One region of the Pseudoalteromonas sp. 5Ae-yellow genome, then DNA from elsewhere that is predicted to be linked to it. Evidence: predicted binding sites of a transcription regulator. Region 1 holds the regulator's gene; each other region holds the start of a gene.
What was found. Region 1 encodes ArgR, which controls arginine synthesis, uptake and breakdown. Its sites were predicted from a motif close to ANTGAATANNTATTCANT; they were not measured.
Positions count from the first base shown of each region.

Region 1 (4,296 bases):
TGCATTTTTTGTTGTACAATCTGCGCCGTTCACACATAAAAATTGGCTCGGAGATCAATGGATATAAAAGCTATCCAGGCGTTAATCGAAAGCGATATGAATGACGTCAATCAACTTATACATGCGCAAATGCGCTCAGATGTGGCGTTAGTTAATCAGCTTGGTTTATATATAGTTAGCAGTGGCGGCAAACGCGTTCGTCCAATGCTGGCTATTTTAGCAGCCAAAGCGCTCGGTTATCAGGGTAAAGATCACATAACACTTGCAACAATTGTTGAGTTTATTCATACAGCAACGCTATTGCATGATGATGTTGTAGATGAATCAAACTTACGACGTGGCACGCCTACAGCAAATGCTGAATTTGGTAATGCTGCTAGCGTATTGGTTGGTGACTTTATTTACACTCGTTCATTTCAGCTTATGGTTGGCCTTGGCAAAATGCAGGTTATGCAAGTACTTGCCGATGCAACAAACATTATTGCTGAAGGTGAAGTATTGCAATTAATGAACTGCAACGACCCAGATACGACCGAAGCCAGTTATATGCAGGTTATTTACTCTAAAACAGCTAAGTTGTTTGAAGCAGCGACAGGGCTTGCAGCCATTATTACTGAGCAAGATCAAAGTACTCTCGATGCACTAAACCTGTACGGTATGCATTTAGGTACTGCATTTCAGTTAGTGGATGACGTACTTGATTACAATGCAGATGCTGAACAGTTGGGTAAAAACATTGGTGATGATTTAGCTGAAGGCAAACCAACCCTTCCGCTTATTTATGCTATGCAACATGGTAGCGAGCAGCAAACACAGCTCATTCGTGATGCAATAGAGCACAGTAATGGTATGGAGCATTTAGAAGAAATTTTAACTGCACTAAAACAAACTAATGCGCTTGAGTTTACAATGCAAAAAGCAGAGCTTGAGGCCGAAAAAGCCATTGCCTGTTTAGACTTTTTAGCTGAGTCTGACTATAAGCAAGCACTTATAAGCCTTGCCCGTATTGCGGTTGACCGCGACCACTAGTTTTAACTAGTTACACAGTGTGACATTAATTCTGAGCAATAAAAAAGCCTGCAAATGCAGGCTTTTTTGTTGCTTAAACCGGCTATTACGCCATGAAATCAACACCTTCTTTGATGTCTTTTTTCAGAGTTTCAAGCATGTCATTTTTTGCTTTTGTTTCAAATGCGCTTAGTTCGCCGTAAGAAAGAATTTCTTCTACACCGTTTTTACCTAAACGTACTGGATGTGCAAAGTACTCTGCATCGCCATTTTCAACAGCAACGTAAGCGTAATCTACAACTTCTTCACCTTGTAGGCCTTTAACTAAAGACATACAAAAACGAGCTGCAGCAGCACCCATAGATAGCGTAGCTGAACCACCGCCTGCTTTAGCATTTACAACTTCAGTACCCGCATTTTGGATACGTGGAGTAAGTGCAGCAACTTCTTCATCAGTGAAAGAAACACCTTCAACTTGAGAAAGTAGAGGCAGAATAGTTGTGCCTGAGTGACCACCAATTACTGGTACTTTTACAGTTGCTACGTCTACGCCTTTAAGTTCAGCAACAAATGCTTCTGAACGAATAACGTCAAGCGTAGTAATACCGAATACGCGTTTAGCGTCGTAAGTACCTGCTTTTTTGAATACTTCAGCAACAATTGGAACTGTGCCATTTACTGGGTTAGTAATAATACCTACTAACGCTTTAGGACAGCTGGCAACAATGCCTTCTGCTAAAGTTTTGATGATGCCAGCATTTACATTGAATAAATCAGCACGATCCATACCTGGTTTACGTGGCATACCCGCTGGGATAAGAACGATGTCAGAACCTTCAAGCGCTTTATTTAAATCGTCTGCGCCAAAGCCTGCAACTTTAACATCTGTTGGGATGTGAGAAAGGTCAACCGCAACACCTGGTACTACTGGTGCAACATCATAAAGTGATAATTCAGAGCCAGCTGGTAAGCCTGTTTTTAATAATAAAGACAACGCTTGGCCGATACCGCCTGCAGCACCTAATACAGCAACTTTCATTGGAATTCTCCGTAATTTGAGGTAGGAAACATTTGTGGCTCTTAAGATAATGAAATTAGCGACTAAAAACAAATTTATCCTGTCTATTTCAAGTATATTTTCGACCATAGTCGTAAACTTTTGTGATTTAACGCATCAAACTGGCAAGTTAACTAAACAACTGCTGCATAATTATTCATTTTTGTGTAGAATTTGCAGCATAAATAACAAAAACGAATAAAGACTATGCAACCACAAGATAAACAAGAAGCACTGGTAAAAGCATTTAAATCACTATTAAAAGAAGAAAATTTTGGATCTCAAGGCGAAATAGTTGATGCGTTAAAAGATCAAGGCTTTGACAATATAAGCCAAAGTAAAGTATCACGCATGTTAAGTAAATTTGGCGCTGTACGCACGCGTAATGCCAAGCAAGAAATGGTTTACTGCTTACCTGCTGAAATGGGTGTACCTACGGCTAAAAGCCCATTACGCCAATTAGTAATCGACATTATGCACAACGAAATGATGATCATCATTCGTACCAGCCCAGGTGCTGCTCAGCTTATTGCACGTTTATTAGATTCATTAGGTAAAGCAGATGGCGTACTAGGAACTATTGCCGGCGATGACACTATTTTTATCGCTCCTGCTAAAATATCTGAAATAGATGTAACACTTGAACGTGTTCGCATTTTATTTGATACGGTTTAATAGCAAACTAAATTTGTTTTAAAAACCCGACTGAAGGCGCAAAGAAAGCAGAGCCCATATCGGCTTGAGTAAAATCAAGCCAGTGGTCGTAGCAATCCCCTTCCCCTAAACGACTATTAAGTACTTTTTCAAATGCGGTGCCCGTACAAGCGCATGTAATTGATAACATTCCCTGCTCATACACGTCGCCATAAGGCATGCTTTGATTTAATAGTAGCGGTTGTCCGTCTTCGTCTTTTAGCTCACTTCGCGAAGCATGGCTGGTTTCGACCGCTGGAGTAATTAGCGTGTTATCAAGACGCGTACGTCCCATTATTTGCTCTTGCTCACTCAATGATAAATGCTGCCACATAGTTAAATCATGTTTATAACGCTGAACATGAATATAACTCCCCTGATCTTCAAAGCTACCAGGGTTGCTAATTAAAGCCGTAGCGCGCTTTTTTCTTCCATGAGCTGTATCGCCACCATAAATAAAACCGTTAAAATCACGACCATCTAAAAAGCGAAAATTACGAATTTGCTCCACCAGCTCAACATCGGGGGCAAATAATTTTAAAATTTGCAGCGCAAATAAATGGTTAACATCTTCACGGTCAGAGCGAATTTGCACAAATAAATCGCACGGTTGTACGCTCATTTGGTGATCGCTATGGGTTATATTGGGAAAGCTCTGTAATTCGCTTGGAATGTATTCAGGGAGGATATGCGGCCAGTATTGCGCACCAATAGCAACCATACAAGAGAGCATTGATTCTGAAAATTGATCGCTAAACTCTTCTTCTATAGCGCTTACTTGTTTTAACTTTGCGCGAAGTGATTCGTCTTGACCATCAAACACATTAAAAAATAAGTGCAAACCGTGTAAGTTTGCTTCAGCACAAATCCCTGATTGCGCTTGCGCCATTGTTATTCCTTAGTTTTACAGATAAAAACACAGCGAATAACAAATTAATTACGATTCGAAAAAATTCACCGTGTGAGGTTTTATTTTTATTATAACCTGATCATTATTTTCAAATGACTGGCCATATTGTGCTGCAACTTCAATTTCTTGTTCATCAATAACAAGCGAATAAACATACGCCGAACCAATAAAGCGACGACTTATGATTGTAGCTCGCTTGCTGAATTTGTCACTTTGGTTATCTGCCACTAATTCTATTTGATGAGGGCGCACATATATAAGCCCTGCACTTACATTATGCTTACTCTCAACATAAGATTCGACTAAACCAAATGGTGTTTTATATTCAGTTGCGGTTAACACTTCTGCGCTTAAGTATATGCCCTGACCCAGAAACTCTGCAACCTCCTTTGAACATGGAGCTGCAAAAAGCTGCTCAGGCGTGCCTTGTTGCTCAATTTTACCGCGATGCATAATGGCCAGTGTATCTGAAAACGCAAACGCCTCTTCTTTTGAATGTGTAACAAACACAGCAGATACTTGAGTTGCCTTAATAATTCGACGTATATCGGCAATTAATTCAAAGCGTACTTGTGTGTCGATGTTTGAAAAAGGCTCATCAAGGAGTAATAAACTAGGTTTATAAGCT
Region 1 is NZ_JACGWD010000003.1:63,269-67,564, reverse strand. Features, by position in the region: gene ispB (octaprenyl diphosphate synthase) at 58-1,029, shown strand; gene mdh (malate dehydrogenase) at 1,115-2,047, opposite strand; gene argR (transcriptional regulator ArgR) at 2,273-2,740, shown strand; gene H4J63_RS01435 (Dyp-type peroxidase) at 2,748-3,647, opposite strand; gene H4J63_RS01430 (ABC transporter ATP-binding protein) at 3,696-4,296, opposite strand, start outside.

Region 2 (4,296 bases), on a different contig from region 1:
AGCTCTGGCATTTTTATTTTACGTTCTTCTGGTGTTGTTAACGCACGCATAATTGGCGGCTGAATAATTGGCACAAGTGCCATGTATGAGTATGCGGCTACCGCTATTGCACCAAGTAAATCTGGTGCCAGTTTTGACGCTAAAAATATTGCAGTAGGTCCATCTGCTCCACCTATAATCGCAATAGCCGATGCATCCTGTAAAGTAAACTCAAAGCCTGGCACATAGTTTAATAATATCGCGCCAAACAGAGTCGCAAAAATACCAAACTGTGCAGCCGCACCTAATAGCAACATACGTGGATTAGCAATAAGCGCACTAAAATCGGTTAGCGCCCCTACTCCCATAAATATCAATAACGGAAAAATTCCCGTATCAATACCCACATAATAAACGTAGTACAAAAGCCCACCAGGGTCTGACAAACCTGCCACTGGTACATTTGTTAAAATCGCACCAAAACCAATAGGTAGTAATAATAGTGGTTCAAAGCCTTTAGCTATCGCTAAAAACAGTAATAAACACCCTACCGTAATCATTATTAACGATGGGATTGTAAAGTTAGCAATGCCTGTCGCATTCCAGAGGTTTAAAATACCTTCCATCCTCTATTTACTCCTAAGCTAATGCAATCATAGCGTCGCCGGTAGTTACAGCATCGCCTTCACTAACTAACACTTCAGCAATTGTTCCGGTATGCGTAGCGCGTATTTCAGTTTCCATTTTCATGGCTTCCATAATAATCACTACATCGCCTTCGTTAACAACCTGCCCAGCTTTTACTTTAATCTTAAAAATATTACCGGCTAGAGGTGCGTTAAGCGTTTCGCCTGATGCTACCGAAGCCGACTGGGGAATGTGCTCAGAGTCTTTTAAGGTTACTTCTTTAAGTTCACCACCTTGCGCCACTACTACGTCGTAAACTTTACCATCTACTTTTACGCTGTATTGCTCAGCTTTAACGCTGTTATTATTTGATCCCGATTTTGGTGCTGCCTTATTGCTCTTATCTTCAACGGTAGGAATAGGCTCAAATGCACCTGGGTTGTTGCGGTTTTTAATAAACTTCAAACCAACTTGTGGAAACAATGCATAAGTTAGTACATCATCAATTTGATCATCAGCAAGTGTTAAACCTTGCTCTTGCGCTTCTTTTAATAATTCAGCTTCAAGCGTTGCAAGCTCTGGTGCAATGTTATCTGCAGGGCGACAAGTAATAACCTCAGCTCCATCAAGCACACGCTCTTGTAGCTCTTTATTCATTGGTGCTGGTGTTAAGCCATATTCACCTTTTAATACGCCAGCAGTTTCTTTAGTGATTGTTTTATAACGCTCACCGGTTAGCACGTTAAGTACAGCTTGAGTACCTACAATTTGCGACGTGGGTGTTACTAAAGGTAAAAAGCCAAGATCTTCACGTACACGTGGGATCTCAAGTAAAACTTCATTAAGCTTATCTGCCGCGCCTTGCTCTTTAAGTTGGTTTTCCATGTTTGTAAGCATGCCACCAGGTACTTGAGCTAGTAAAATACGACCATCAACCCCTTTTAAGCTACCTTCAAATGCCGCATATTTTTTACGTACATCTCTAAAGTAAGCAGCAATTTCTTCTAGGTGATTTAAATCAAGGTCAGTATCGCGCTCGGTACCTTCAACTATCGATACAATAGTTTCAGTAGCAGTGTGTCCGTAAGTCATACTCATAGATGAAATAGCGGTATCAAGCATATCAATGCCTGCATCAATCGCTTTTTGATAAGTCGCAGTACTTAAACCAGTTGTAGCATGGCACTGCATAGCAATAGGAACCGATACAGTTTCTTTAAGTGCTTTAATTAGTTTTTCAGCATCGTATGGCTTTAATAAACCCGCCATGTCTTTAATACAAATTGAGTGACAACCTAAATCTTCTAATTGCTTAGCAAGAGTCAGCCACATTTCAAGCGTATGAACAGGGCTAACTGTGTACGAAATAGTACCTTGAGCATGTGCGCCTACTTTTATAGCCGCTTTAATAGCTGTTTCAAGGTTGCGTACATCGTTCATTGCATCGAATATACGAAATACGTCAACGCCATTTTTATGTGCGCGTTCTACAAATTTTTCAACTACGTCATCAGCGTAATGGCGGTAACCCAATAGATTTTGACCGCGTAATAGCATTTGTTGTTTAGTATTAGGCATCGCTTTTTTAAGCGCACGAATACGCTCCCAAGGATCTTCGCCTAAATAACGAATACACGAATCAAATGTAGCACCGCCCCACGATTCAATAGACCAATAACCTGCATCATCTAGCTTGCTAGCAATAGGTAGCATATCGTCTAGGCGCATACGTGTTGCGAGCAATGATTGGTGCGCATCGCGTAATACCAATTCTGTTAATTTTAATTTAGCCATGTGTGTGCCCCTTATTTGTTATTTGATTTGTACTGAGCAATGGCAGCACTAATAGCAGCGATGTACTCATTAGGCACACCTTGAGATTTAAAAGACGGTGATTTAGCTGGTGATGCCTCTGGTTCGCTAAAGCGCGTCACCAAATTAGACATAAGCGTTACTGCACCAATTAATATCGACAGAAATACAAACACCCCAACCATACCAGTTAGCATTAAGCTACCAGCCGTTGTGAGTAGAGCACCTATATCCATTTTTCTCCCCCTTGAAACCCATATCGAAAATAAAAAATCGATTTAATTAAATATTTATTCACTGGATGATAACAAAACTAGTCGCTTTGTCTACATCTTGTAAATTGGTAAAACCAATTAAACTATAAACAACATAACACTCAACTTATTTACATGCCATAACCCAGCAACCATACGCCATATAATACACGTAGGAAATAACGACTATAGCTAATAGTTATATAGAAGTTGTTAATTAACTATTCAACTTAATAAAAATACACACCAAACTTTATAATAAGTACAAAAACACACACCAATTGTTAATTGGTCTTACCAAAAAAATATTCTCAGTGGATTTTTGCCAGCAATTTGTAACAGTGTGAATAACTTACATAACAAAGCGTAAAAGTTACTAACTAACAAATAACTAAAAACATAACCAAAAAACATAAGCTATTGATATTAATAAAAAATAAACTTTGGCATGTAACTGGCATTAGTTATTATGAGCAAATTTGATAACCAAGGAGAAAACAATGTTACGCTGGACAATTACATTTTTAGTTATTGCTTTAATCGCTGCAGTGTTAGGTTTTGGTGGCATCGCAGGTGCCGCAGCTGGTATAGCAAAAATTATATTTTTTATCTTTTTAGTACTTTTAGTGATTTCATTAGTTTCAGGTGCACTACGTGGTAAATCGCCCAGGTAGATAAAGCATTCAACTAACACACTAAAATTTAATTAATACTTACAAGGAATTACATTATGAATTCAACAACTGTAAAAGCAGCACTAATCGGTCTATTCGCAAGTTTTTTCATCATGGGTTGTGAAGACAACCATGCAGAAGACGCAGGCGAACGTATTGACGAAGCAGTAACTGACGTGCAAAACAAAGTAGAAGATGCATGTGAAAATGTTAAAGAAGGCGTAAACGCTGAAGAAACTAACTGTTAATTCTTCTTTTATCGCTAAAAAACGGCCTTAGGGCCGTTTTTTTGTGTCTGTAATAAAATCACTGACTATAAAGCTGCTCATTTAGCGGTTAGCTTGTTAAAATAAAAAAAACGATATTTAAAGCAAGGCAATATGGCATTTACAACAACCTACACGCTAGATAAACCCTACTTTTATGAGTGCTTTGATGAGTCACTCCCGTACAGTAAACGCGCCAAACCTAAGTACTTTTTACTTGTACTACTGGTTGCGCTTGGTTTATTTGGCATTTATGTTTTAAACGATCATTACTTAGGATCGTTTATGATCATGCTAGGTGTACTAGAGTGCGTCGCTTTTTACTATCGCAGACCTTGGTGGGTAACCAGACAAATGCTCAGCAGAGCATCAGGCTCAGAAGTAACACTTACCTTTGATGAAGAAGGTATTAAATCAGCTAATCATTACAAAAGCTTTCAGCTAACTTGGCAAGACATAAGCGAAGTAATAGATACGCAGCAAGGTATTATTATTAAAAATAAAAGCGGCATGCAGTATATTTCAAAACAAATATTAACCCCAGAAACACTCGCTTTTATAAACAAAAAAGCCACTCAGTGAGTTAACACCATTCAGTTAAGCATGCTTTGACTTAATGGTGTACCGAGTTTTTGAAATTCGAACGGTCCTACTTTTGGGCCGTTTTCTTTTTTCTGGAAGAAT
Region 2 is NZ_JACGWD010000068.1:25-4,320, reverse strand. Features, by position in the region: gene H4J63_RS15960 (sodium ion-translocating decarboxylase subunit beta) at 1-605, opposite strand, end outside; gene oadA (sodium-extruding oxaloacetate decarboxylase subunit alpha) at 619-2,400, opposite strand; gene H4J63_RS15950 (OadG family protein) at 2,412-2,654, opposite strand; gene H4J63_RS15945 (DUF1328 domain-containing protein) at 3,173-3,346, shown strand; gene H4J63_RS15940 (hypothetical protein) at 3,403-3,594, shown strand; gene H4J63_RS15935 (YcxB family protein) at 3,727-4,194, shown strand.
Region 2: a site for ArgR is predicted at 2,700-2,717, ahead of H4J63_RS15950 (OadG family protein). Genes of this name have one in related genera too.

Region 3 (4,296 bases), on a different contig from region 1:
CCTCTTCAACTGTATAGGTAATATCAATTTTACAGTAGCTGTAGTGCGCTTCATCAGCATTTAATAGCTGCTGCATGTCTGCGTACATTAAAATTGGTGTATCAAACTGTAGGCGCTTAGCGTGGCCCGTTGTTTCGTTAAATACGTTTTGCTCACTACCAATACAGGTTGCAAGCGACATTACATGGTTTTCACGTAGTGGATCGATAGGTGGATTTGTTACTTGCGCAAATTTTTGGCGGAAGTAATCATAAAGTGAACGATGCCCTTCACTAAGCACAGCAAATGGCGTGTCATCACCCATTGAGCCTGTCGCTTCTTGGCCGTTTTCACCCATTACACGAATAACGCTATCAAGCTCTTCGTTGGTATAACCAAACATTTTTTGATATTTAGCTAGCGTTTCGTCATCAAATGAGCGATTACCAGCGTCTTGCTCGGTAAGTTCTTCAAATGGAACTAAACGTTTAACGTTCTCCTCAAGCCATGACTTGTAAGGATGGCGAGACTTTAAATCTTGATCGATTTCATCCGAGTGCCAGATTTTGCCAAGTTTAGTATCAATAACTAATAATTCACCTGGACCAACACGGCCTTTTTCAACCACTTCATCGGCAGTGTAATCCCAAATACCCACTTCTGATGCAAGCGTAATAAAACCATCTTGTGTAATTACATAACGTGCTGGGCGTAGTCCATTACGGTCAAGGTTACACGCCGCAAAACGGCCATCCGACATAACAATACCTGCCGGGCCATCCCATGGTTCCATATGCATAGAGTTAAAGTCGTAAAATGCACGTAAATCGTCGTCCATTGCACGGTTTTTCTGCCATGCAGGCGGCACGAGCATACGCATAGCGCGGAATAAATCCATGCCGCCAGCTAAAAATAGCTCAAGCATATTATCTAGGCTTGATGAATCAGAACCGGTTTCGTTTACAAACGGCGCTGCGCTTTGTAAATCAGGAATAAGCGGTGACGCAAATTTATAAGAACGTGCGCGTGCCCACTGGCGGTTACCTTCAATAGTATTAATTTCACCATTGTGTGCTAAATAGCGGAAAGGTTGAGCTAAAGGCCAACGCGGCTGAGTATTAGTAGAAAAGCGCTGATGGAAAACACAAATCGCACTCGTCATACGAATATCAGCTAAATCTAGGTAAAAATTAGGTAAATCCGCAGGCATCATTAAGCCTTTATAGATAGTTACCAAACCAGATAGACTTGCGATATAGAAAGCTTCATCATCAACAATGCGCTTTTCAGCGCGGCGGCGTGCTACATACAAGCGACGCTCTAAGTCTTTAGAACGCCAACCTTCTGGCGCGCTAACAAAAATTTGTTCAAAACCTGGTAATTGCTGTACAGCAATAGGACCCAACATAGATGGGTCGGTTGGTACAACACGCCAACCTAAAATATTTAGCGTTTCTTTTTCTAATTCTTCGCTAAGTATTTGTTTTGCAGCTTGTGCTAAAACAGGGTCTGAATTTAAAAATATCATACCCACTGCGTAGTTTTTGCCTAAGTGCCAATTATGTTCACTGGCAATTGCACGGAAAAAGCTATCTGGTTTTTGTAATAATAAACCACAGCCATCACCTGTTTTACCATCGGCAGATATACCGCCACGGTGCTGCATGCGATCAAGCCCCGTAATAGCAGTACGAATAAGCCTATGACTAGCTTGACCATTAACTTGGGCTATTAAGCCAAAGCCACAATTTTCTTTTTCTAACTTTGAGTCGTATAACATAGACCCCTCCCCTTGCTGCACTGTTAGCGTGGATGAACTGCTCGACGATTTGCTAACAGACGGACAAAACTAGCCTCTATCTTAAATAGAGTCAATAGCACTTTGAATACATATTCACATTCTTGAATATTTCTCACTTCATAGCAAGATTTCTTTTTATCATTATTTTTAACATTTAGCGTTATTTTAACCACTATTTTTTCATGACACTGGTGTCAAGTTTAACATATTGTAAAAAACACAAGCACCCAAAGGTGCAGCTTACGTAAACGTAAAGGAGAGTAAAAGTGAATAAGTATTCAACAAATGAAGGGCTATTCAGTTAACATTTAGATAGTTTTATGGTATTTCATTACTTTAATGGCTTAACATCCCCGATTATTGCTGCTCATTAGTATAGTTATGAAAGTTCATGTCATTTTTTGTACATTAATAGTGAATTTTTATTTAAAGCGGTGTCCGATGCGGACATCATTTTCATGAACAAAAAATAAAAAGCACTTTAATATCAATGTGATAATAGTTGGCATATTAATCGTATAGCTTTACATATAATCGCTAATTGGAATTACTATGTTTACTCTAAGCTTATTTTTACTCTCTCCTATTGCCGCTATTTGCACAGCAGCTTTATTACTGCTGTGCGAAAAATACATAAAAGCAATTTAGGGGAAATTAAATGATTAAAGATACCAGCGCACAAGACGTACAAGTAAAGGCACCTATAAGCTATAAAAAATACGCGATAATCACTGCGATTGTTTTCATTGTGGTCTCTGCAATTGCTTATATTTTTTTAACGAGCCATAGCGCTAAAAGCTCTATTAGCCGCTCAAAAGTACAGATTGCAAAAGTACATGTTAAGGCGCTCATTCGAGACATTGCCGCCAGTGGTAAAATTGTTGCTGCTAATGCTCCTAAAATCTACAGTCCAGAACGGGGGTTTATAGATTTAAAAGTAAAGGCCGGCGATACAGTAAAGCAAGGCGACACACTTGCCCTGCTGCAAAGCCCTGAGTTAACTAATGAATTGAAGCAACAGGAGTCTGTACTTAAAAGACTTGAAGGCGAACAGCAAAGGCAACATTTGCAAGCAAGACGCCAAACACTCACCTTAAATAAAACACTCGATATGGCACAAGTTGAGCTTAACGCCGCTGAGCGCGAAAATCGTCGCGCACAGTTATCAATACAAAAGCACTTAATTAGCCAAATTGATCTAGAAAAAGCAGTTGATGAATTATCCCGAGCTAAGCTCTCCTATAAGCATGCGCAGCAAGAGGTATTGCTTGCCAAAGACACGCTCGCTTTTGAACTACAAGCTGCTAAAAGTGATGTGACCCGCCAACAACTTATTGTTGATGACTTAATCCGAAAAGTAAGCAACCTATCTATTAAGGCTACCGTTACTGGGATCGTGGGTAACCTATTAGTGCAACAAAAAGCCGCTGTGACGCAAAGCCAACCTCTTATGACTCTCGTCGACTTAAGTAATTTTGAAGCCGAACTCCAAGTTCCTGAAAGTTACGCAAACGAATTAGGACTCGGTATGGAAGTAGAGCTTAAGTTAGGCAATGAAACAGTGATGGGGAATTTATCCGCCATATCACCAGAAGTTAATAATCGTGAAGTAACCGCACGCGTCCGGTTTAAAGGTGTTACTAACAACATTCGTCAGAACCAACGCTTAACTGCACGTATTTTACTCGACAACCGAGAAGGTGTAATGCAAGTAAAGCGTGGTGCATTTATGCAGCAAGGCGGAATTATAGCTTATAAAGTCGATGGCAATATCGCAAAGCGTATATCTATTACAATAGGCGCCACCAGCATTAATGCGGTTGAGCTTTTAAGCGGACTAAAAGAAAACGATGAAATTATTATTTCAAGCTACAGCGACTTTAAGCAAGCCAACACGATTTTATTAAATTAAACAGACGTTCTCAACCAACGCTAAAAATAATTAGGAACAATCATGTTACAAATGAACAATGTAAGTAAAGTATACCAAACAGAAATGGTACAAACCCATGCGCTTCGAGATTTTAATCTGCAAGTAAACGAAGGCGAATTTATTGCTGTTACCGGTCCTAGCGGCTCAGGAAAAACAACCTTTTTAAATATTGCAGGTATGCTCGAGCCTTTTAACGAAGGTGAATACCTGTTGGATGGCGTTAATGTTAGCAGCCTAAACGATAACCAACGTGCTGATTTACGTAATCAAAAAATTGGCTTTATATTCCAAGGTTTTAATTTGATCCGCGATTTAAATTTATATGAAAACATAGAAGTTCCTCTTCGCTACAGAGGGATTAAAGCAAATGAGCGAAAACGTCGAATTGAGCAATGCCTTGAACAAGTTGGTTTAGCATCTCGCGCTAAACACTTACCTCAACAACTCTCTGGTGGCCAGCAACAACGTGTGGCAATAGCCCGTGCGCTTGCTGGTGAACCTCGTTTTTTACTTGCCGATGAGCCAACAGGTAACCTTGACAGCTTAATGGCTCGCCAAGTTATGGAGTTACTTGAACAAATCA
Region 3 is NZ_JACGWD010000094.1:4,248-8,543, forward strand. Features, by position in the region: gene gltB (glutamate synthase large subunit) at 1-1,759, opposite strand, end outside; gene H4J63_RS18185 (efflux RND transporter periplasmic adaptor subunit) at 2,439-3,692, shown strand; gene H4J63_RS18190 (ABC transporter ATP-binding protein) at 3,735-4,296, shown strand, end outside.
Region 3: a site for ArgR is predicted at 1,861-1,878, ahead of gltB (glutamate synthase large subunit). Genes of this name have one in related genera too.